Regions from separate parts of the Streptomyces sp. LMG1-1-1.1 genome, predicted to be linked through region 2. Evidence: riboswitches for the same ligand, from Rfam matches in the RefSeq annotation. Region 2 holds a riboswitch; each other region holds the start of a gene.
What was found. A riboswitch is a leader RNA that binds a small molecule or an ion and turns the genes downstream of it on or off. The one in region 2 is predicted to bind cyclic di-AMP.
Positions count from the first base shown of each region.

Region 1: another riboswitch for cyclic di-AMP. It lies ahead of MRBLMG1_RS01535 (M23 family metallopeptidase); the one in region 2 lies ahead of MRBLMG1_RS22000 (transglycosylase family protein).
Region 3: another riboswitch for cyclic di-AMP. It lies ahead of MRBLMG1_RS12850 (LysM peptidoglycan-binding domain-containing protein); the one in region 2 lies ahead of MRBLMG1_RS22000 (transglycosylase family protein).
Region 4: another riboswitch for cyclic di-AMP. It lies ahead of MRBLMG1_RS22590 (M23 family metallopeptidase); the one in region 2 lies ahead of MRBLMG1_RS22000 (transglycosylase family protein).

Region 1 is NZ_JBFPNH010000001.1:366,186-371,684, forward strand. Features, by position in the region: gene MRBLMG1_RS01520 (helix-turn-helix domain-containing protein) at 1-413, shown strand, start outside; gene MRBLMG1_RS01525 (DUF6126 family protein) at 447-602, shown strand; gene MRBLMG1_RS01530 (tyrosine-protein phosphatase) at 649-1,470, opposite strand; cyclic di-AMP (ydaO/yuaA leader) riboswitch at 1,862-2,018, shown strand; gene MRBLMG1_RS01535 (M23 family metallopeptidase) at 2,021-3,016, shown strand; gene MRBLMG1_RS01540 (SGNH/GDSL hydrolase family protein) at 3,183-3,977, shown strand; gene MRBLMG1_RS01545 (STM4011 family radical SAM protein) at 3,964-4,842, opposite strand; gene MRBLMG1_RS01550 (STM4012 family radical SAM protein) at 4,876-5,499, opposite strand, start outside.
Region 2 is NZ_JBFPNH010000037.1:44,600-50,098, forward strand. Features, by position in the region: gene MRBLMG1_RS21980 (exopolyphosphatase) at 1-359, opposite strand, end outside; gene MRBLMG1_RS21985 (DUF501 domain-containing protein) at 356-901, opposite strand; gene MRBLMG1_RS21990 (FtsB family cell division protein) at 931-1,401, opposite strand; gene eno (phosphopyruvate hydratase) at 1,540-2,826, opposite strand; gene MRBLMG1_RS22000 (transglycosylase family protein) at 3,123-3,827, opposite strand; cyclic di-AMP (ydaO/yuaA leader) riboswitch at 3,831-4,004, opposite strand; gene MRBLMG1_RS22005 (transglycosylase family protein) at 4,263-5,300, opposite strand; gene MRBLMG1_RS22010 (cytochrome P450 family protein) at 5,419-5,499, opposite strand, start outside.
Region 3 is NZ_JBFPNH010000022.1:32,554-38,052, forward strand. Features, by position in the region: gene MRBLMG1_RS12840 (phosphocholine-specific phospholipase C) at 1-1,349, shown strand, start outside; gene MRBLMG1_RS12845 (DUF6197 family protein) at 1,429-2,046, opposite strand; cyclic di-AMP (ydaO/yuaA leader) riboswitch at 2,417-2,573, shown strand; gene MRBLMG1_RS12850 (LysM peptidoglycan-binding domain-containing protein) at 2,578-3,459, shown strand; gene MRBLMG1_RS12855 (phosphoribosyltransferase family protein) at 3,453-4,739, opposite strand; gene MRBLMG1_RS12860 (hypothetical protein) at 5,001-5,499, opposite strand, start outside.
Region 4 is NZ_JBFPNH010000038.1:67,950-73,448, forward strand. Features, by position in the region: gene MRBLMG1_RS22580 (MFS transporter) at 1-636, shown strand, start outside; gene MRBLMG1_RS22585 (PP2C family protein-serine/threonine phosphatase) at 813-2,024, shown strand; cyclic di-AMP (ydaO/yuaA leader) riboswitch at 2,226-2,372, shown strand; gene MRBLMG1_RS22590 (M23 family metallopeptidase) at 2,384-3,484, shown strand; gene MRBLMG1_RS22595 (aldo/keto reductase) at 3,543-4,490, shown strand; gene MRBLMG1_RS22600 (PrsW family intramembrane metalloprotease) at 4,670-5,499, opposite strand, start outside.

The sequences.
Region 1 (5,499 bases), on a different contig from region 2:
GTACGACGGTGTCCGAGCTCCTGGGCGAGACACCGCCCGAGCGCGACCCCGTCGTGCGGGCCGGCCGCTCCGACCCCGTCGAGGCCGACGGCTGGATCTACCGCCAGGCCGGCGGCGCCGGCCGCGCCCTCCAGTGCCTGCGCGTGCACGTGCCGTACGCCACCCGGGCCGACATCGTGCGGGTCCACCCCGGCGAGGAGTGGATCCACGTCCTGGAGGGCCGGGTGCGGCTCGCGCTCGGCGAGGCCGTCCACGTCCTCGATCCCGGGGACAGCGCGCACTTCGACTCGCTGACCCCGCACCGGATCGGCGCCGCCACCACCGGCGGGGCCGAGCTCCTCTTCGTCCACACGCTGATGCAGAGTCCCGCGGCCGAGCTGTGCCTCGGCGACGGAACCCCGCACCTGCGCTGAACCCGCGTCACCCTTCCCCAGGAAAGGACCGACATGTCCGAGAAGTCCGCGCCTGTCACCGGCGAGGAGCGAGGAGAGGGCAAGTTCCCCAAGGGGCTCGTGCTCCGTCTCTTCGCCTATCTGATCGCCGGCCACCTCTTCGCCGGCTTCCTCTACCTGCTCTTCATGCTGGGCGGGCAGAACCAGTAGCGGCGGTCCCGCGGAGGCGGCCGGCGGCGGCGCGGGCGGCCGGAGGTCAGGCCTCCGTGAGCAGCTGCTCCCGCAGGCGCTCGCGGGTCTCCGGGGTCAGCTTCAGGCCCTCCGTGAGGTAGGTGTCCACCGTGCCCCAGGTCGCCTCGATCGTCTCGAAGGCGGCCCGCAGGTACTCCACCCGCGCGTCGAAGAGCGGGCTCAGCAGCTCCATCACCTCGGGCGACATCGCGTCGGGGGAGGTGGAGCTGCGGCGCACCTTGTAGCGGCGGTGCGGGTCGTTCGACTTCACGTAGTCGGCCTCGATCGCCTCCCGCTCGACCCCGACGGCGAGCAGCGTGATCGCGATGGAGAGCCCGGCGCGGTCCTTGCCGGCCGCGCAGTGCATCAGGGCGGGGACGCTCTCCTCCGCCATGGAGTGCAGGATGCGGCTGTGCTCCCACGCCCGCTCGACCACCATCTTCCGGTACGAGTCGGACATCCGGGCGGCCGCCTTGCCGTCGCCGAGGATCTCCCGCAGCTGCTCGATCTCGCCGTCGCGGACCAGCTTCCAGAACTCCTTCCCGTCGGCCGGGTCGTTGAGCGGTATGTTCACGTTCCGTACGCCGGGCAGCTCGACGTCCGCGCCCTCGACCTTCCGGTCGGCCTCGTTGCGGAAGTCGAAGACGGTGTGCAGTCCCAGCGTGGCGAGGAAGGCGGCGTCGCTCTCGGTCGCGTGGGCGAGGTGGCCGCTGCGGAAGAGACGGCCGGCGCGCACGGCGCGCCCGTCCGTCGTCGGCAGGCCGCCCACGTCCCTGAAGTTGCGGACCGCCGCCAGCTCGGGCTCGTTCGCTTCGGTGGGCGGGACCTGCGGAAGCTGCTGCGTCACGGATGCTCCTGGGTGTCGTCGTTCGGGTGCCCGACACGAGATCGGTTCCAGGGGCAATCATCCCGGTGGGGCGGTGCGGGCGCACCCCCTCGGACGGTAATGGGCGATCTGTCCGAATTAAGGCATTGGGGATAACGCGCCCTGGTTGCAGGCGAGATGGGTCGGGCCGCGTGAGCAGCGTCATAAAGGTGACGGATCGTGGCCGACCGTCCGGAGCAAATGCCGTGCGCAAAAAGGAAATCGAAGGACCGTCATCCACACAGGGTGACCGGAATTCGAGCCGAATGGCACGCCGGGGAATCCCCCTCGAAAACAGTGGCTTGTTCGCGCCGACCCCGCTCGTCTAGCGTCACCGTCAATCCGGTCGGACCGCCGAATCCTGCCACCGTCCGGAATTCACTCACCCATGTGTGGCAGGAGCGGGGGACCCAGGAAGTACGCCGGTCCCGCGATGCAGGACGGCTAGGGGTGAAGCCGCGTGAGAACGCGGCCGGGCATCTCCAGTCCGAACCCGACAGCTCACCTCGCAGGCGCCGGAGAGGAATTCGCCATGCCCGCGAAGGGTAAGCACCGCCGTCCCAGGATCAACCCCCTCACCCGTGGACTCGCCGTCGCCGGCACCGGTGGCGCCGTCGTCGCCCTCCCGCTCCTCGGAGCGACCGGGGCCCACGCCGCCGAGCAGTCCGCTCCGGCCGCCGTCCCGGCCCACGCCGTCACCGCCGCCGCGCAGGTGAAGGCCCCCGCCGTGGTCGAGGCCGCCCCCGCCGCCGCCAAGACGGCGCCGAAGACGTACTCCGTCGTCCGCGGCGACTACCTGTCGAAGATCGCCGCCGAGCACCACCTCGCCGGCGGCTGGCAGAAGCTGTACGCCGACAACCGCCAGGTCGTCGGCGAGAACCCCTCGCTGATCCTCCCCGGCATGAAGCTCACCCTCGGCGCCAAGGGCTCCGCGCCCGCCGCCCCGAAGAGCACCGCGCCCAAGGCCGCCCCCAAGAGCACGCAGAGCTCGAAGAACGGCGACACCCCGCGCGCCTCCCGCGGCAGCGAGCGCTCCTCCGCCCCGGCCGCCGCCACCACGGAGACCGCCACCTCGCAGTCCTCGCAGACCGCGCAGTCGTCGGGCTCCTCGACCTCCGCCTCCGGCTGGGTCACCCCCGTCGCCGGCGGCGGCTTCTCCACCCCGTACCACGCCTCCGGCTCGATGTGGTCCTCCGGCTACCACACCGGTGTCGACTTCATCGCCTCCTCCGGCACCACCGTCCGCGCCGTCGGCGCCGGCACGGTCGTCTCCGCCGGATGGAGCGGCGCCTACGGCAACGAGGTCGTCATCCAGCACGCCGACGGCAACTACTCGCAGTACGCCCACCTCTCCTCCCTCTCCGTCTCGTCCGGCCAGACCGTCACCGGCGGCCAGCAGATCGGCCTCTCCGGTTCCACCGGCAACTCCACCGGCCCGCACCTGCACTTCGAGATCCGCACCACGCCGAACTACGGCTCGGACATCGATCCGCTGGCCTACCTGCGCCAGCACGGTGTCGCCGTCTGACGCGGACGCCCCCCCGACGCGGACACCTCCGGCGGCCCGGCACGCGCGTGCCGGGCCGCCGCCGTATTCCGGCTTGGGAGAATCTTTATCGGTGGCATATGTCACCCTGCGTCAACCCCTCCTTACGGTCGCGTAGGTCACATCCGAAGAGGAAGGATGTGGTCCCGTGGCAGACGATTCGAGATCAACAGACAAGAACGCATTCGGGTCGTACGCGGCGATCGGTGACAGCTTCACCGAGGGCGTCGGAGACCCCGGGCCCGACGGGACGTACGTCGGCTGGGCGGACCGTTTCGCGGTCCTGCTCGCCGACGAGCTGCCGGAGCACGACGACTTCCGTTACGCCAACCTGGCCGTACGCGGGCGCCTCCTCGACCAGATCGTGGCGGAACAGGTCCCCCGGGCGAAGGAACTCGCCCCCGACCTGGTGACCTTCTGCGCCGGCGGCAACGACATCATCCGCCCCGGCACGGACCCCGACGACGTCGCCGAGCGCTTCGAACGCGCCGTCGCCGACCTGACCTCCGCCGTCGGCACCGTCATGGTGACCACCGGCTTCGACACCCGCGACGTGATCCTCCTCAAGCACCTGCGCGGCAAGATCGCCACGTACAACGGACACGTCCGGGCCATCGCCGACCGCTACGGCTGCCCGGTCCTCGACCTGTGGTCGCTGAAGTCCGTCCAGGACCGGCGCGCCTGGGACGACGACCGGCTCCACCTCTCCCCGGACGGCCACACCCGCGTCGCGCTGCGCGCCGCCCAGGTCCTCGGCCTGCCCGTGCCCGCCGACCCGGACCAGCCCTGGCCCCCGGTCCCCCCGCGCGGCACCCTCGAAGTCCGCCGCGACGACATCCACTGGGCCAAGGAGTACCTCGTCCCGTGGATCGGCCGCCGCCTCCGCGGCGAGAGCTCCGGCGACCACGTCGAGGCCAAGCGCCCCGACCTCATGCCCCTGTAGTCCGGGGGAGGGCCGGCGGGGGAACGACGGCGGGGATCCGCTCCAGCACCCCGCCGGCGAACACGTCGTACAGCGGCAGCGTCTCCAAGTGGACGTAGCCGATGTGGCAGTCGCAGACGGCGAGGGGACAGGCCCGGGGGCGCAGGGCGGCGCGGTACGAGCCGTCGTACAGGTTCCCCAGCTCCGCCCTGACGAAGTGGCAGCGGCGGACCGTCCCCTCGCCGTCCACCGAGATCACCGACTCGCCCGTGCGGCAGGGCAGACCCGCCGACCGGTGCGGATGTCGGCTGTACGGGAAGAGCGGGTCGATCCCCGTCCACTCCGCCGCCTCCGCGTCGGTGTACGTGTGCCCCTCCGCCGCGTTCACCCAGAGGTACACGTGCGGCGGCAGCGCGGCGCGCAGCCGGCGGGCGTCCGCCGCGTGCTCGGGCAGCCCGACCACGCCGACGCTGAACCTGATGCCCCGCCCGGCTAGGTCGAGGCACTTCGCGAGGAAGCGCTCGTACGGCGTCTGGCCCGGGTGGTACGTGCACCAGAGCGCCACGGTCCCCGGGTCCGCCTCCGCCAGCCAGTCGGTGCGGCAGCTCAGATTGGTCTGGATGGCCACCCGCTCCACGTGCGGCAGCCGGGAGAGCCCGACCAGCGCCCGCCGGTACCAGGAGCGCACGAGCCCCTCGCCCCACGGCGTGAAGAGGACCCGCAGCCGGTCACCGGTCTGCCCGGCCGCCCACCCGGTGAACCGTTCGAGCGCCGCCCGGTCCGCGCGCAGCAGCTCGGGGGTGTCCCGCCGCTTCGCGAACGGGCAGTACGGGCAGTCGAAGTCGCACGAGGAGAGCGGGCCCCGGTACAGCACGGTCAGGTCCATGCCCGAGGACGGGTCCGGGTGCACGCCGGCCCGCTACTTCGCCTCGTACGCGGCCATCGCGGCCCGTACGGCGGGGGAGAAGAGCTCGGGGCCGAGCCCGTCCGAGTGCGCGAGCCCCTCGGGCGACAGCCGCAGCAGCCCCGCCGGCGCGTCCGTGTCCAGCCAGCCGAACGCCCCGAAGCGGGCGAGCTCCGGGCCGAAGTCGGCCAGGGGAGAGGAGCCGAACCGCTCCTCGTACCCGTCGACGGGCATGCCCTCCGCCTGGAGGAGCGACTGGAGGAGGTGACGGCGCCTCGCCTCCGCCTCCGTCATCCCGTAGCCGTGCCGGGCGCGGGAGAAGTCCTCCGTCTCCGTGTAGACGTCGATGATCGAGCGGATCTCCCGCATGCCGACGGCGTAGTCGAAGGAGTAGTGCAGGGCCGAGGTGTACGAGCGGGCCCCGCAGCCCAGGCCGATCATGCCGTCCGTCTGGCAGGCGTGGTCGTCGGGTCCCGCGGGCCCGGCGTCCGCGCGGCGGAACATCCGCATCGACACCTGCTCGTAGCCGTGCGCGAGGAGGTGGTCCCGGCCGTACCGGTAGAGGCGGAGCCGCTGCTCGTCCCAGGCGCGGTCGGCGGCCGCGGGGTCCTGGAGCCGGTCGAGGCCGGTGAGCGGGCG
Region 2 (5,499 bases):
GTGAAGGAGAACGCGGCCTCCTGGTCGCCGGTGATCACCTCGGGCTCGACGCCCAGGATCTCCACGACCCCGTCCACGAACTCGTGGCGGTTCTCGGCGTCGCGGGAGGCGGAGGTGGCGACGAAGCGGAGCCGCTCGGCGCCCAGCCCCTTGATGACCTCGGCGTACTCGCGGCAGGCCGCGAAGGTGCGCTCCAGGGCCTCCGGGGCGAGCCGGCCCGTCTTGTCGACGCCCTGGCCGAGCCGGACGATCTTCATCCGCCGGTCCAGCTCGACGAGGTCGCCCGTCTCCGGGTCGACGTCGGCGACGAGCAGGCGGATGGAGTTCGTACCGCAGTCGATTCCGGCGACCCGGGTCATTCCGCCGACTCCTTGTCGTCCTCGTCGGCGCACGGGGTCACGCAGGGGCCCTTGGCCCACCACTCCGGCAGCATCGCGAGGGCCTCGTCGCCGAAGGGGTTCACGCCGGGTCCGGCGGCCAGCGAGTGTCCGACGAGGACGTGCAGGCACTTGACGCGGTCCGGCATGCCGCCGGCGCTCGGGAAGCCCTCCAGGACCTCGATGGCGTCGCGGCGGGCGATGTAGTCCTCGTGCGCGGCCCGGTAGGCGGCGGCGAGCTCCGGGTCGGTGGCGAGCCGGGCCTGCATCTCCTTCATGACCCCGTTGGCCTCCAGGGTGCCGATGGCCGAGGCCGCGCGGGGGCAGGTCAGGTAGTACGTCGTCGGGAACGGGGTGCCGTCGGGGAGCCGGGGCGCGGTCTCGACGACGTCCGGGTTGCCGCACGGGCAGCGGTGCGCGATGGCGCGCAGGCCGCGGGGCGGCCGGCCGAGCTGCTGCTCGAAGGCGGCGATGTCCTGCTCGGTGGGCTCGGTGCGGTCGGTCTGCGGAGGGGGCGTTTCCATGTCTGCCTTGCTGTGTCGCGGAGGAGGGGTCAGGGACGGTCGGCGTGGTCGACGCCGTCCCAGAGGTTGTCGTACCAGGGGCGTTCGGCCGCCCCCTGGTCGGCGCGGGGCCGCTGCTCCGCGTCGGGGTCGTTCACGGTGAAGCCGGTCTCGCCGGGCAGCACGTAGTGCAGGTGCTCGCGGGCGAGGCGGCGGACGTAGGCCGGATCCTGGAGCCGGGCCTTCTCGTCCCTGAGTTCCTCGACCCGACGCGCGGCCTCGGCGGCCTTGCGCTCCTGTTCGGCGATCTCGCCCTGCTGGGACACGTAGCTCCGCATCGGATAGGCGAGTGCCACGACGAGGGAGCAGACGACGAGGGCGAGGAAGGCCGCGCGGCCGGTGAGCCGGGAGCGGCGGGCCTGACGGCGGGTCTGGGAGCGGTAGACACGGGCGGCGGTCTGCTCGCCGAGCAGCCTGATCCGGGTCGCGGTCGAGAACCGGTCCCGGTCCTTCGCGGCCATGTCGTGTCGCCTCCCCTGTTCACGCGGACGTCCCCGCACACGGTACGGGACCGAGTACGGGGACGCTTCGCTTCGCTACGCCTTTGCTCCCGGTTCGATTCTCCGGAGGCCGAGCGCGTAAGCCGCTCTGGGGAGAGCTCAGCCCTTGAAGCGCGGGAAGGCGCTGCGGCCGGCGTAGACCGCGGCGTCGTCGAGGATCTCCTCGATGCGCAGCAGCTGGTTGTACTTGGCGACGCGGTCCGAGCGGGCCGGGGCGCCGGTCTTGATCTGGCCGCAGTTCACGGCGACCGCGAGGTCGGCGATGGTGACGTCCTCGGTCTCGCCGGAGCGGTGGGACATCATGCACTTGAAGCCGTTGCGCTGGGCCAGCTCGACGGCGTCGAGGGTCTCGGTCAGCGAGCCGATCTGGTTGACCTTGACCAGGAGGGCGTTCGCGGTGCCCTCCTCGATGCCGCGGGCGAGGCGCTCCGGGTTGGTGACGAAGAGGTCGTCGCCGACGATCTGGACCTTGCTGCCCAGCTTGTCGGTGAGGACCTTCCAACCCGCCCAGTCGTCCTCGAACAGCGGGTCCTCGATGGAGACCATCGGGTACGCGGCGACGAGCTCTTCGTAGTACTCGGTCATCTCGGCGGCCGAGCGGGACTTGCCCTCGAACTCGTACGTGCCGTCCTTGTAGAACTCGGACGCGGCGACGTCGAGCGCCAGCGCGACGTCGGAGCCCGGGGTGTAGCCGGCCTCCTTGATGGCCTCGACGATGAGGTCGAGGGCGGCGCGGTTCGACTCGAGGTTCGGGGCGAAGCCGCCCTCGTCGCCGAGGCCGGTGGAGAGGCCCTTGCGCTTCAGCACGCCCTTGAGCGTGTGGTAGATCTCCGCACCCCAGCGAAGGGCCTCGGAGAAGGACTCCGCGCCGATCGGGGCGATCATGAACTCCTGGATGTCCACGTTGGAGTCGGCGTGCGACCCACCGTTGAGGATGTTCATCATCGGAACGGGCAGCAGGTGCGCGTTCGGGCCGCCGAGGTAGCGGAACAGCGGGAGGTCGCTGGCCTCGGAGGCGGCGTGCGCGACGGCGAGCGAGACGCCGAGGATGGCGTTGGCGCCGAGCGAGCCCTTGTTCTCGGTGGCGTCCAGGTCGAACATGGCCTGGTCGATCAGCCGCTGCTCGGTGGCGTCGTAGCCGACGAGCTCCGGGCCGATCTGCTCGATGACGGCGAGGACGGCCTTCTCGACACCCTTGCCCAGGTAGCGGTTGGGGTCACCGTCGCGAAGCTCGATGGCCTCGAACGCACCGGTGGAGGCGCCGGACGGAACAGCAGCACGGCCGGTGCTGCCGTCGTCGAGGCCGACCTCGACCTCGACCGTGGGGTTGCCTCGGGAGTCCAGGATTTCCCGGGCTACGACGACGTCGATGGACGGCACGAGCATCTCCTTCTGGGATGTGACGCTGGATGTGACGCAAGGTCGATGCAGGTCGCTTGGCCTTGCGACAAGAGCCTAACCGCCTCGGGGGCTCCAGCCAGCCGGGCGCCCGCACCCTGGGACGAAAAAGGACCCAAGGGCACGCACATGGGGACGAAGGGCCTCAGATCTACTGGACGGTAACCGCCGGGGCCCCGCTACGGGCCCTCATTAAGGGGTCCGACACGACGGAACCCCGGTCCGGCGTGCACGGGGGGAAGGCACGCCGGACCGGGGTGGTCACCGCGGGAGAGTCGTCAGGCTCACTTCAGGTGGAGCTGCTGGCCCACGTAGATGAGGTCGGCGTCGGCGACGACGTCCTTGTTCAGGTCGTAGAGCTTCTCCCAGCCGCCCTTGACGCCGTGCTCCTGGGCGATGGTGCCGAGCGTGTCGCCGGCCTCGACCCGGTACTCGCCGTCACCCTTCTTGACCGTCGTGCCGGCCGGGGTGGTGACGGTCTTGCGGGCCGTGGCCTTCTTGGCGGAGGCGGCCTTCTTGGTGGCCTCGGCCTTCTTCGGGGCCTGGCGCTGCTCGCTGCGCGTGGTCGGCTCGGTGGCCGTGCGCTGGGGAGCCTCGGTAGTGCCACCGGTGTAGGCGGCGCCCGAGAGGCCCACGCCACAGCTCGGCCACGCGCCCTTGCCCTGGCCCGCGAGGACCTTCTCGCCGATGGCGATCTGCTGGGACTTCGAAGCCTGGTTGGCGGTCGAGGCGTAGGCGGTGCCGCCGTACGCGGCCCAGGTGGAGGCCGAGAACTGCAGGCCGCCGTAGTAGCCGTTGCCGGTGTTGATGGACCAGTTGCCACCGGACTCGCACTGGGCGACGCGGTCCCACTCGGAGGCCGTGGCGGCCGACGCGGTGCCCGCGGTCATCAGCGGGGCGGCGACGGCGACACCGGTGACGCCGACGAGCGTGGCGACCTGGGTGGCCTTGGAGGGACGACGGTGTTTGCCCTTGCCGGAAAACAGCATGGAGATTCTCCTCACCGACGCCTGTGAGGTGAGCTGTCGGGTTCGGGCCGGAAAGTTGCCCGGCCGCGTGTCCTAGCACGCGGCTTCACCCCAAGCCGGTCTTCGGCCGTCTGTCTCAACGGCCGGGACCGGCACTTACCTTGGGTCCCCCACTCCTGCCTTCGGCGCTGACGCGACGACTGTTCCCATCGGCCGACGGCAGGATTCGGCGTTTCGGTCGACGGGGCCCGCGGTGGCGAGCGGTTACGACCGTAGACACAGACCCACCGGAAGTTCAAAGAGGCCGATTGCGGAAATATCGCCCTTACTTGCCCTCCGGTGGGGGGCGTTTGTGCAGGTGAGAGGTGACGGAGGCAAAGGTTACGGACAGGACACGCCAGTTGAGGCGAAGAGACCCATGTCTCACTTGCCCAGAACCGGACATACAGCCCTGAACTACCCCTCGACCGAAGCCGGATCCGTCGTCAGCTCAAGGCTCTGACCAGGCAGGATCAGGTCCGGATCGGCGCCCACCGTCTGACGGTTGGCGTCATAGAGGGCCGTCCACCCTCCCGGCAGTTCGTTCGACTGCGCGATATCGGAGAGGCTGTCGCCGGGCTGCACGGTGTACGCGCCCGAAGTGTCCTGACTGTCCGTTGCGTTCGAATTCTTCGCACCGTCAGCCGAGGGCGTCGAGGAGGCGTTTTCAGCCAGCTTGTCCGTGGAAGATGCGTGTCTACCCGATTCGCCCGAGCTGCCCGGCTTGCCGGTTTCCTCCGGAGCGGCCTCGCCCCGGTGCTTGCCGGAACCCGGCGTGGCCGACGGCACGTCACCCTCCGCCCCATCGGGGGAAACGGGCGTACCGGGCGTAACGGACTCATCAGGCGTGCCGGGAGTCGTCGGCGTACCGGGGGTGACGGGCACTCCCGGGGTGACCGAGGCGTCCGGGGTCCCCGGCGTGCCGGGCGCGACGGGCGACGGGACGGCCGTGGCCGTCTTCGCCTCCCCGGCGGCGTCGGCGGAGCCCGCCGGGAGGCCGTCGGTCCGGTTCGACTCGGCGACCGGCCCCGTGGGGGCCTTCGGGACGGAGGTCGGGCCCGGGTCCACCCCGGTGCCCTTGCCGTCGTTCGTCAGGCCGGCGATCGGCGCGCAGGTGGCCCACTCGGTGCTGCCCTTGGCAAGGGCCTTCTCGGCCACCGCGATCTGCTGGGCGCGGCTGGCGAGGTCGGGGCTGGGCGCGTACGCCAGACCCCCGTTGCGCTCCCAGCTGTCCTGGGTGAACTGGAGTCCGCCGTACATGCCGTTGCCGAAGTTGGCACTCCACTGGCCGCCGGACTCGCACTCGGCCACCCGGTCCCAGGTGGAGGCGTCGGCGGCGGAGGCGGACCCCGTGGCGAGCAGCGGCAGCGCCATGGCGGATCCGGTCACACCTGCGGCGACGACGAGGGCGGGGGCCTGACGGGGGCGACGGTGTCGTCCGTTCCCGGAACGCATAGAAGCGCCTTTCGCGTGACGGCTGAAGACTGCGGTGAACGTAGCCGTATTCGAACGCTCGTCACAAGTCGATGGACCGGCGATCACGCGAAGATCACAGTTCTGATGAATCGTCAGTTCACTGGAGGGGTACGGAAGGGGAGAATTCCACCGGAAGCGTGCGCAATCCCCGCATGATGAGCCCACCGCGCCACCGCAG
Region 3 (5,499 bases), on a different contig from region 2:
AGGACAACTACGGCGACAACGGCCTCGCGTACTTCGAGAAGTTCACCGACGCGCGGCCCGGGGACCCGCTGTACGACCGGGGCATGGGATCGGTGCCCAAGGTCACCGGCTCGACCCCGGACGACATCGCCGCGGCGATCCGCGCCGACGTCGTCGCGGGCACGCTGCCGCAGGTGTCCTGGGTGGTCGCGAGCGAGGCGTTCTCGGAGCACCCCTACGCCCCGCCCGGGGACGGCGCGCACTTCGTCGACCTGGTCTACCGCGCCCTCGCCGCCAATGCCGAGGTCTTCGACTCGACGGTGCTCTTCCTCAACTACGACGAGAACGACGGCTTCTTCGACCACGTGCCGCCTCCGGTCGCCCCGCCGGGGACACCGGGCGAGTACCTCGACGGCGCGCCGATCGGCCTGGGCTTCCGCGTCCCGATGATTGTCATGTCCCCGTGGACCCGCGGCGGTTGGGTGAGCTCCGAGGTCTTCGACCACACCTCCGTGCTGCGCTTCATGGAGACCTGGACGGCGGCCCTCGGCACACCGGCCACGTGCCCCAACATCAGCGCCTGGCGCAGGAAGGTGACGGGCGATCTGACGGGGGTCTTCGACTTCGCCAACCCGGTGTACGGCGTGCCGACGGGCCTTCCCTCCACGGCGAAGGTCATCGGCCAGGCCACCTGCGGACCGCTGCCGAACCCGGCCCCCCAGAACAACGCCCTGCCCGCGCAGGAGTCCGGCACCCGACCGGCCCGCGCGGTGCCGTACCAGGTGAACGGGAACCTCGACCGGTTCGAGTTCGGAGCGGCCGGCAAGATCCTGGCCTGGTTCTCGATGACGAACCAGGGCTCCGAGGCCCGGCGCGCGGCCCACTTCTCGATCCACCCGCACCAGTACCGCGACACCGCCGCCTGGCAGTACACCGTCGACCCGGGCGGCACGGCCTCCGACTACTTCAACATCGGCCTCGGCTCGGGGTCGGGCAAGTACGACGTCTCGATGATGGGCCCCAACCGCTTCCTGCGGCGCTTCATCGGCGACGCCTCGAAGGCGGGCAAGGCCGTGGAGGTGGCCGCCCGGTTCGCGACCGAGCCGGGGACGGGCAAGACGGCCCTGTGGTTCAGGATGACCAACGCGTCGGGGGGTCCGGTCACCTTCACGATCCGGTCGAACGCCTACCGCTCGGACGGGCCGTGGACGTACACGGTGCCGGCGAACTCCACCCGCGAGGACTTCTTCAACGCGGTGGCCTACAACGGCGGCTGGTACGACTTCACGATCGTCGCCGACATCGACGGCACCTGGTCGCGCCGGTACACCGGTCACATCGAGACCGGAGCGCCGAGCATCAGCGGCTGACCGCTCCCGTCCGCCGGGCGGCGCCCTCGGGTGCCGCCCGGCGATCGTCACCCCCCTAGCGGTTAGCGGTCCGCCGTCGTCAGCGGCCGGCCTGCGCGGCCCGGTGGATGGTGGCGTCCAGGAGGGCCACGGCGTCGTCCGCCGTACGGCCGGGGGCCCGGTTCCACGGTCCGATCAGCTCACTCCAGCCCCGCGACCGGAGCTCGGTCATGATCCAGGCCGCCGCTTCGTTCATGGTGTCGGCGCTCCCGTGGCCGAGACGGTGCGCGGCGAGCAGGGCGCCGCAGACGCACCGCGCCCCGCGCGCGTCGCGCAGCTTGTACGGGGCGTTCTGCCAGCCCCATTCCGTGAGCACGCGACGGGCGTAGCCGAGGTGGACCGACGGGCGCAGGTCGGTGCGGCCGATGCGGCGCCAGACGTGCAGCCGGTCCGGCAGTACGGCTCCGACGCGGCCCGGCAGGCGGGGTTCGGCGGGGAGGGGCGGCGGCAGGGCGTCGAGGGCGTCGGCCACGAGTCTCTCCACCGGCACCGTGAGGAGTTTCCGCCAGCTCTCCGGCTCTCGCGGCGGAGCGTCGGGAACGAGCGGCTCGTCGGTCGTCCAGTCGGTGACGATGCGCTGCCAGACGGCGCTGTCGTAGAGCGCGGCGGCCTCGCGGTCGACGGTGTCGGGGCTGGGCGTGGAGAGGGCGGGCGACATCCGGCGGCTCCTCGGTCGGGGTGGGTCCATCGTTCAGGACAAATGTCGGTTTTGCCACTTTTGCCCTTGAGTGCACACCCGCCCACAAGGCCTTTTCCACCCACTTCACCATTAACAGAATTACCGTGCATATTCGGACATTGGGAACCTGGTGATGCGACTCACTTCGCCGGATTCGCCCCGGTGATCGGAATGTCCGCAGGCCATGGGAGACACGGGAGTTCGACGGGCCGGACGGGTGGCCGATCTTGAATTCCCTGAATTACGTGATCCTTTCGCCGCGCCACGGGCTGCCGTCCCCTTGTTATCCGCCGCATTACTGGCCTACGGTCACCTCCATTCGAGCGGATCGCCTAATCCTGCCACCGCTCGAAATACCTCCCCTTTTCACCCGACGGCAGGAGCGGGGGACCCACGAATACGCCGGTCCGGAAATCCGGAACGGCTCGGGGTGCAGCCGCGTGCGCGCGGCCGGACAGCTCCCGTCCGAACCCGACAGCTCACCCCGCAGGCGCCGGAGAGGAATCCGTCATGCCTGCTCACGGTAAGCACCGCCGCCCCCGACGCCGCCCCGTCTCCCAGGGACTCGCGCTGGCCGGCACGGGCGGCGTCGCCCTTGCCCTGCCGCTGATCACCCCCGCCGTGGCCGGAGCCGCTCCCGTTTCCGGAGCCCCGGAATTCACCGCCCGCGCCGTCGCGGCCCCCGCCGTCGCAGCCCCCGCCTTCGCGGCGCCGACCGCCGCCAAGGCTCCCGCCGCCCCGGCCGCCGCCCGCACCTACACCGTCGTCCGCGGCGACTCGCTTTCCCTCATCGCCCGGAAGAAGGGAATTCAGGGCGGCTGGAAGAGCCTTTACCGGGCCAACCGGAGCGCCGTGGGTGACAATCCGTCACTTATTCATCCGGGCCTTGAGTTGACGCTTCGTCGGGATTCCGCGAAGGTCACTCCTGCGCCGGCGAAGAAGAAGACCGCTACACCCGATCGGGCGAGCCGCTCCGAGCGCCGGTCCGCCCCGGCCACCACGGGCGCCTCCACCGGTGCCTCCGCCGCGCAGGCCGCCCCCGCCGCGGCCCCGGCCGCCGCCACCAACTACACCGACGACCTGGACGGCTGGATCCGCGAGTCGCTGGCCATCATGGCCCAGCGGGGCATCCCGGGTTCGTACGACGGCATCCTCCGCAACGTCATGCGCGAGTCCTCCGGCAACCCCCAGGCCATCAACCTCTGGGACTCCAACGCGGCGGCCGGAACGCCCTCCAAGGGCCTGCTCCAGGTCATCGAGCCGACCTTCCTCGCCTATCACGTGCCCGGCACGTCGATGGACCTCTTCGACCCGGTCGCCAACATCACCGCCGCGTGCAACTACGCGGCCGACCGCTACGGCTCCATCGACAACGTCAACAGCGCCTACTGACCCCGGAAGTGCCCGGTGAACCAGGAGGTGGCGAGCTCCGCCACCTCCTCCAGGGCACCCGGCTCCTCGAAGAGGTGCGTGGCGCCCTCGACCACGGCGAGCCTGTTCTCACAGCGCAGCAGTGAACCGGCCCTCCGGTTCAGGTCCAGCACCAGCGCGTCGTCACCGCCCACCACCAGGAGCGTGGGAGCACGCACCCCGGCCAGCCGGTCCCCCGCGAGGTCGGGCCGGCCACCGCGCGACACGACGGCGCTCACCGCGCAATCCGGATCGGCCGCCGCCCACAGCGCGGCGGCCGCTCCCGTGCTCGCACCGAAGTAGCCCAGCGGGAGGCCGGCGCCCACCGGCTGCTCGGCCAGCCACTTCGTGGCGAACGAGAGCCGGCCGGCCAGGAGCGGCGTGTCGAAGACATGCGCCCGATCGCCCGCCTCGGCCTCGGTCAGCAGATCGAACAGCAGGGTCCCGAGCCCCTCCCGGTTGAGCACCTCCGCGACCGCCCGGTTGCGGGGACTGTGTCGGCTGCTCCCGCTGCCGTGGGCGAACAGCACGATCCCCACGGCCCCGTCGGGCACGGCGAGCCGCCCCGCGAGCGTGACGCCGTCGACCGCGACCCTCACGTCCGAGTCCCGCACCACCGGGCCCCGTGCCGCACGGCTGCGGTCCAGACACGCGATGACCTCGGCGTCGGCGGTCTGCTCGAAGTCCCGGTAGAACTGGCCGATCGCGTAGAAGACCCCGGGCGCGTGGACGCTGACCGTCTCGTCGGCCTCGCCTCCGAGCCGCGCCGTCCACCCCTCCGGCGCGACCGGGACGGCCAGCACGATCCGGGCGGCTCCCCGGGCACGGACCACCCGGCACGCCGCAAGCGCCGTGGCCCCCGTGGCGAGGCCGTCGTCGACGACGACCACGGTCCGGCCTTCGAGCGGCACGGACGGCCTGCTGCCCCGATAACGGGCGGCGCGCTCCTCGAGCACGACGTGCTCCCGCTCCTCCACCGCCGCGAGCGCGCGCTCGCCCACCCCGGCGTGCCGGAGCACCTGCTCGTTGAGCACCCTCACGCCGCCCTCACCGAGCGCGCCCATCGCGAGCTCCGGCTGCTGGGGCACCCCCAGCTTCCGTACCAGACAGATGTCGAGTGGCGCGTCGAGGGCGTCCGCGACCTGCGCGGCGACCGGTACCCCGCCGCGCGGGAGTCCGAGGACCACGACGTCCTGGCCCTTGAGGTGGTCGAGCCGGGCGGCGAGCCGTCTGCCCGCGTCCGTGCGATCGCTGAAGAACATGGTCCGCCGCCCTTCCGCCTTGCGCGGCCGGGGCCCGGGGAGGAACGGCGTGCCCGTCCCTTGCCCCTCCTTCCAGAGTAGACGCGTCCCCGGCGGGCGGTCGGCGGGTGACCGGCCGACGGTCAGCGTTCGGCGCTCGGCGCTCGGCGCTCGGCGCTCGGCGTTCGGCGTTCGGCGTTCGGCGTTCGGCGTTCGGCGTTCGGCGTTCGGCGTTCGGCGTTCGGCGTTCGGCGTTCGGGCAGGAGACCAGGCGGCGAGGGGTCAGCGCGACTGGAGGGCGTCGAGGGCGACGGCCTGGGCTATCGCGAGGCGCCGGTCGAGCTCCGGATCCGCTATGTCCAGCACGTACCGGTCGCGCAGACCGAACCGCTTGTCGACGGACATGACGGAGCGTCCGGCCTCGGCGAAGTCGAAGTGGTAGGGGACGACGAAGGGGACCAGGTCCGTGAAGGGCAGGAACTCCCAGGCCCTCCGCAGCAGGGCCACGCCCTGGTGCCGCTCCCGCCCGGTGGTCTCCCCCGCCGCGCCCTCCCTGCTCAGGTGCCACGTGCTGCGGAGCAAGGAGGCCCCGAAGTCCTTGCGGAAGCCCCCGAGCCGGGTCCCGGAGGCGCCGTGCACGTCGTAGGTCGCGCCGACGTCGAGGACCTGGCGGGCCTTGAACGTGAACAGGACCTGGCGCTGGGACTCGTCGGTGTAGAAGGTGACGTGCTCCTTGAGCGCCATTCTCTTCTGGTGGGCGAACGCGACCAGTTCCGCCTCC
Region 4 (5,499 bases), on a different contig from region 2:
CTTCCCGTACGGGCGTCCCGCGCGCCCCGGGAGGAGGGGGAGCGGGGGCAGTTCCGTACGGTCCTCTCGCACCGGACCTTCTGGTTCTTCTCGCTGGCCATGACCGGCTCGTACGTCCTGTCCTTCCAGGTCTACCTGGCGCTGCCGCTCGCGGCGGACGGCACGGGGCTCACGACGGCGCTGTTCGTCGTCTCGGCGCTGGTCGCGCTCGCCGGGCAGCTGCGGATCACGGCCTGGTGCCGGCGCCGGCTGAGCCGGGAGCGGTGCCTCGTCCTCGGGCTCGCCCTGATGGGCGGGGCGTTCCTCGCCCCGGCGGCGCTGGGCCGGGGCGCGGTCGGGCTGCTGCTGTGCGCGGCCGTCCTCGCCGTCGCGAACGCGGTGCTCTACCCCTACGAGATGGACACCGTCGTCGCTCTGTCCCGGGGGCGGTGGGTCGCCACCCACTACGGGCTCTACAACACCGTGTGCGGGGTCGGCATCACCCTCGGGAACCTGGGCACGGGCGCGCTCCTCGACGTCACCGGCTGGTCGGCGGCGCCGTGGCTCGGCCTGTGCGCGGTGGGCCTGGTGTGCGCGGCGGCGATGGCCCTGCTGGCCCGCGGCGGACGGCTCGCCGAGGGGGCGACCGGGGGCTGACCGGGCCGCCGCTCCGGTGGCCCGAGGGGGCCGACGGGGCTGCCGGCGTGACGGGGCCACGGCGCCGGGGGGCTACGCCACTCGGCCCCGTGGGAGTCGCCCTCCGGGGTCGCGGCGGCCAACCTGGGAGGGCGCGGTGCGGACCGCGGCCGGGCGGACCGGGCAGGAGAGCACAGGTGGGGCACCCCCAAGGAGTGGCGGGCGGCGGGCGTCGGCGCGGCGAGGGCCGCCCCGCGTACGGCGGCGCCCGGCGCTTCATCCGTGCGCTGCCCCCGCTGGTGATCATGGGCGGTGTCGTCTTCGACGTGCAGACACCGCCCGCGTACACGGCGGCGCCCCTGTTCTCCGCCGCCCCGCTGATCGCCGCGCCCTTCTTCTCCATGGTCACCACCCTGGTCACCGGGATCGCCGCCGTCCTCGCCTCCTACGGGCTGCACGTCTACAACGGCACCGCCGGCGACGTCCCGGCCCTCACCGAGACGCTGACCGTCGTCACCGTCTCCGCGCTCGCCCTCCTCATCAACCGGGTCGTGCGCCGCAGCGGCGAGCGGCTCGCCTCGGCGCGGGTCATCGCGGAGACCGCGCAGAAGGCGGTGCTGCCGACGCCCGCGGAGCGGATCGGCGGGCTCCAGTGCGCGGCGCGGTACGAGGCGGCGCAGGCGGACGCGTTCATCGGCGGCGACCTGTTCGCCGTCCAGGACACCCCGCACGGGGTGCGGCTGGTGGTCGGGGACGTCCGGGGCAAGGGGATGGACGCGGTCGAGGCCGTCGCCGTCGTCATCGGGGCCTTCCGGGAGGCGGCCGAACAGGAACGGACCCTGGAGGGCGTGGCGCAGCGCCTCGAACGGGCGCTGGCCCGCGAGGGCACCCGCCGGCACGGGCTCGACGCCTTCGAGGGGTTCACCACCGCGGTCCTCGCCGAGATCCCGCGCACCGACGGCAGCGGCACGTTCGGCGGGTTCGTACGGGTCGTGAACCGCGGGCACCCGCCTCCGCTGATGCTCTACGCGGACGGGCGGCTCGACCTCATGGAGCCGGGCGAGGCGGCGCTGCCGCTCGGCATGGGGGACCTGGCGGCCTGGCCGGACCGGGCCGAGGCGCGGCCGTATCCGCCGGGCGCGACCCTGCTCCTCTACACCGACGGCCTCTCGGAGGCGCGGAACGCGGAGGGCGTCTTCTACGATCCGGCCGAGCGGCTCGCCGGCCGGATCTTCCCGGGGCCGGAGGAGCTGCTCGACGCGCTCGTGGACGACGTACGCCTCCACACGGGCGGCGGTTCGACGGACGACATGGCGCTGCTCGCGGTGAGCCGGCCGGCGGCGGGGCAGCCGGAGCGGCGCCGGACCATGCCGGTGGTGCCGCCGGGCGACCATGGTGACCAGGCGTAGTCGAAGGATCTCCCTGCGATAACAATTGACTTAACGTCAGATCGCCGGGGTTTGCGGCCGTGTTTCTGAAGGGGGCTCAACTCGGACCATTCCCCCCCATTTCAATGAATGATCAAGAGGAACGGCTTGGAATCGGGACCCCCTGTCTATTAACGTTCGATAACGCAGCGCGGTCGTTTCAGCCGTCGCAAGAGGCGGCACCGTGCGCACGCGCCGAATCCTGAAAAGGAACCGGGGAACCACCACTTGGGGTGAATCGGGCCCATCGCACCTGTGCGACCGTGCCCGTAGGAGACCTTCCTGCTCCGAACCCGTCAGCTAACCCGGTAGGCGAGAAGGAAGGAAAGGAGCGCCCCTCCGTGGCGTCCAACACCCCCGCACCCGAAGCCCCCTTCGATGCCTTCGGTGGCGGTGCGGGTCCCGCCGCCCCGGACACCGAGTGGAATCCCACCGAGGACTCCCTCCGCGCGCAGAGCCGCTCCGGCGGCCGCCACCGGGTCGTCAAGCAGCGCTCCAACTTCGCCCGCTCCTCCACCGTCCTCGGCGTCGGCGTGATCGCCGCCGTCGGCGCGGGCGGCCTCGCCACCGCGCAGGAGAAGCCGCCGGTCGCGATCTCGCTCCCCGACCTCCCGGACATCGACCTCCCGGACGCCCACGACCTTCCCGGCGTCGGCGCCCTCCTCCCCGGCGAGGACAGCGAGCCCGTCAGCGCGGCCCGCGCCAACCCGAACCCGCTCACCGCCGCCACCTACACCACGGCGGCCGACGCGCAGACCGACGCGACCGACCGGACCGCGTCCGGCGCCGACGCGGGCGAGGCCCTGCGCGCCCGCATCCTCCAGCAGGCCGAGCAGCAGCAGGCCTCCGCCGACGCCGCCGACAAGGCCGCCGCGGAGAAGCTGGCCGCCGAGAAGGCCGCCGCCGAGGCCGTGGCCAAGGAGGCGGAGGCCGAGAAGGCGGCCGCCGAGGCCAAGGCGAAGGCCGAGGCGGAGGCGAAGGCCAAGGCCGAGGCGGAAGCCGCCGCGAAGGCGGAGGCCGAGCGCCTCGCCAAGCTCGCCGCGAGCTACTCGCTGCCCGTCTCCTCGTACACCCTCACCGCCTCCTACATGCAGTCCGGCTCGATGTGGTCCTCCGGCTACCACACCGGCCTCGACTTCGCCGCGCCCACGGGCACCCCGCTCAAGGCCGTCCACGGCGCCACCGTGAAGTCCGCGGGCTGGTCCGGTTCCTACGGCTACCGGATCGTCCTGGAGCTCGCCGACGGCACCGAGGTCTGGTACTGCCACCTCTCGTCCATGACGGTCTCCGCCGGTCAGACCGTGGGCACCGGCGAGACCATCGGCCGCGTCGGCGCCACCGGCAACGTCACCGGCGCCCACCTCCACATGGAGGTCCACACCGCCGGCGGCGACGGCATCGACCCGGCGCAGTGGCTCCGCTCCAAGGGCCTGACGGTCTGAGACCGTCCCGGGGCGCTCGCACGGAATAGGCCCGGCGGCCGGCGGGGTTGATCGACACATGACCTCTCTCCGCCCGCTGGGCAGCTCCGACCTGCACGTCTTCCCGCTCGCCCTGGGCGGCAACGTCTTCGGCTGGACCGCCGACGAGGCCCAGTCCTTCGCCGTCCTCGACGCCTACGCCGCCGCCGGCGGCAACTTCGTCGACTCCGCCGACGTGTACTCCGCGTGGGCCGAGGGCAACGAGGGCGGCGAGTCCGAGACCGTCATCGGCCGCTGGCTCGCCTCCCGCGGCAACCGCGACGACGTCGTCGTCGCCACCAAGGTCGGCGCCCACCCCCACTTCAAGGGGCTCTCCGCCTCCACCATCAAGGGCGCCGCGGAGGAGTCGCTGCGCCGCCTCGGCACCGACCGCATCGACCTCTACTACACGCACTTCGACGACGAGACCGTCCCCGTCGAGGAGATCGTCACCGCCCTCGACCAGCTGGTGAAGGACGGCAAGGTGCGCGCCGTCGCCGCCTCCAACATCTCGCCGGAGCGGCTGCGCGCCTCCCTCGACTTCGCCGAGGCCGAGGGCCTCACCCGGTACGTGGCCCTCCAGCCGCACTACAACCTGGTCTCCCGCGCGACCTACGAGGGCCCGCTCCTGGCCACCGCCGAGCAGGGCGGGCTCGCCGCCGTCCCGTACTACGGCCTCGCGTCCGGCTTCCTCACCGGCAAGTACCGCCCCGGCGCCACCGTCGACAGCGTCCGCGCCGCCGGCGCCGGCGGGCACCTCGACACCGAGCGCGGCCGGGCCGTCCTCTCCGCCCTCGACGCCGTCGCCGAGGCCCACGGCGCCGAGCTCGCCACCGTCGCCCTCGCCTGGCTCGCCTCCCGCCCCACCGTCGTCGCGCCGATCGCCTCGGCCCGTACGGTCGAACAGCTCCCCGCCCTGGTCGCGTCGGCCGACCTGACCCTCACCGAGGCCGAACTCACCCTGCTCACGGAGGCGTCCGCGGGCTGACCGGGGGCGTGCTTGGGGCGGTCTCGGGGCGTGCTCGGGGCGCTCTCGGGCCGGGCTCGGGGCGTGCTCGGGGCGGCCTTCGCCGGGCAGGCCCGGGCGTCCGCCGGTCGCCTCCGGCCCCGGCCCGGTCATCGCCGGCCCGGCCCGGTCGTCACCGGCCGGGTCTCCGACTTCTCCGGCTAGCTCCGGTACGGGTTGTAGCCGCCGTAGTCCAGGTACTGCGGCGGCGCCCACACCCGGCCCGTCGCACGCGCCGCGTACGTCAGGGAGGGCGAGGCGACGTCGCGGCGCTGCCACAGGTGGTGCAGCAGCTCCTGCTCGCGGGCCGGGAAGTCGGGTCCGGCCGTGCCGCGCTTGGCCCGGTTCCGGAGGAACGCGAGGGTCGTCGCGAAGGACTCGTACTCGCCGACGGCCCGCGCGGCCGCCGGGCCGTACGTCCGGCCGGCGAAGGAGCGGGCCACCTGGCGGGCGCGCATCGAGGAGAGCGCGAGCGGCTCGGCGGGGGAGAGCCAGCCGGCCGCCGCGTACGCCGGGAGCTCGCCGGATATCGTGCGCAGCTCGCGCTGCCGGCTCCACACCGCGAGCCAGGTCAGCAGGCCGAAGGCGGGGACCATGAGCGCCAGGTACACCGCGTAGAAGGCCAGCGGGCCACCGAAGGTGGCCGAGCCGTTCCAGGCGGCGTGCAGGCCCATGGCGAGCAGCAGCCCGGCGAGCGGCAGCAGCACCTGGCGGAGGCGCTTCCCGCGCGGGGCGAGGGCCGCGAAGCCGAAACCGATGCCGGTGACCACGGTGAACAGCGGGTGGGCGAACGGCGACATGACGACCCGGACGAAGAACGTCCCCGCGGTGACCATGCCGATGCCGGTGGCGCCGACCTCCTGGTCCTCGCCGAAGGCGTTCCCCAGGTAGAGGATGTTCTCGGTGAAGGCGAAGCCGGTCGCGGTGAAGCCGGCGAAGACGACCCCGTCGACCAGGCCGCCGAAGTGCCGCCGGCGGAACAGGAAGAGCA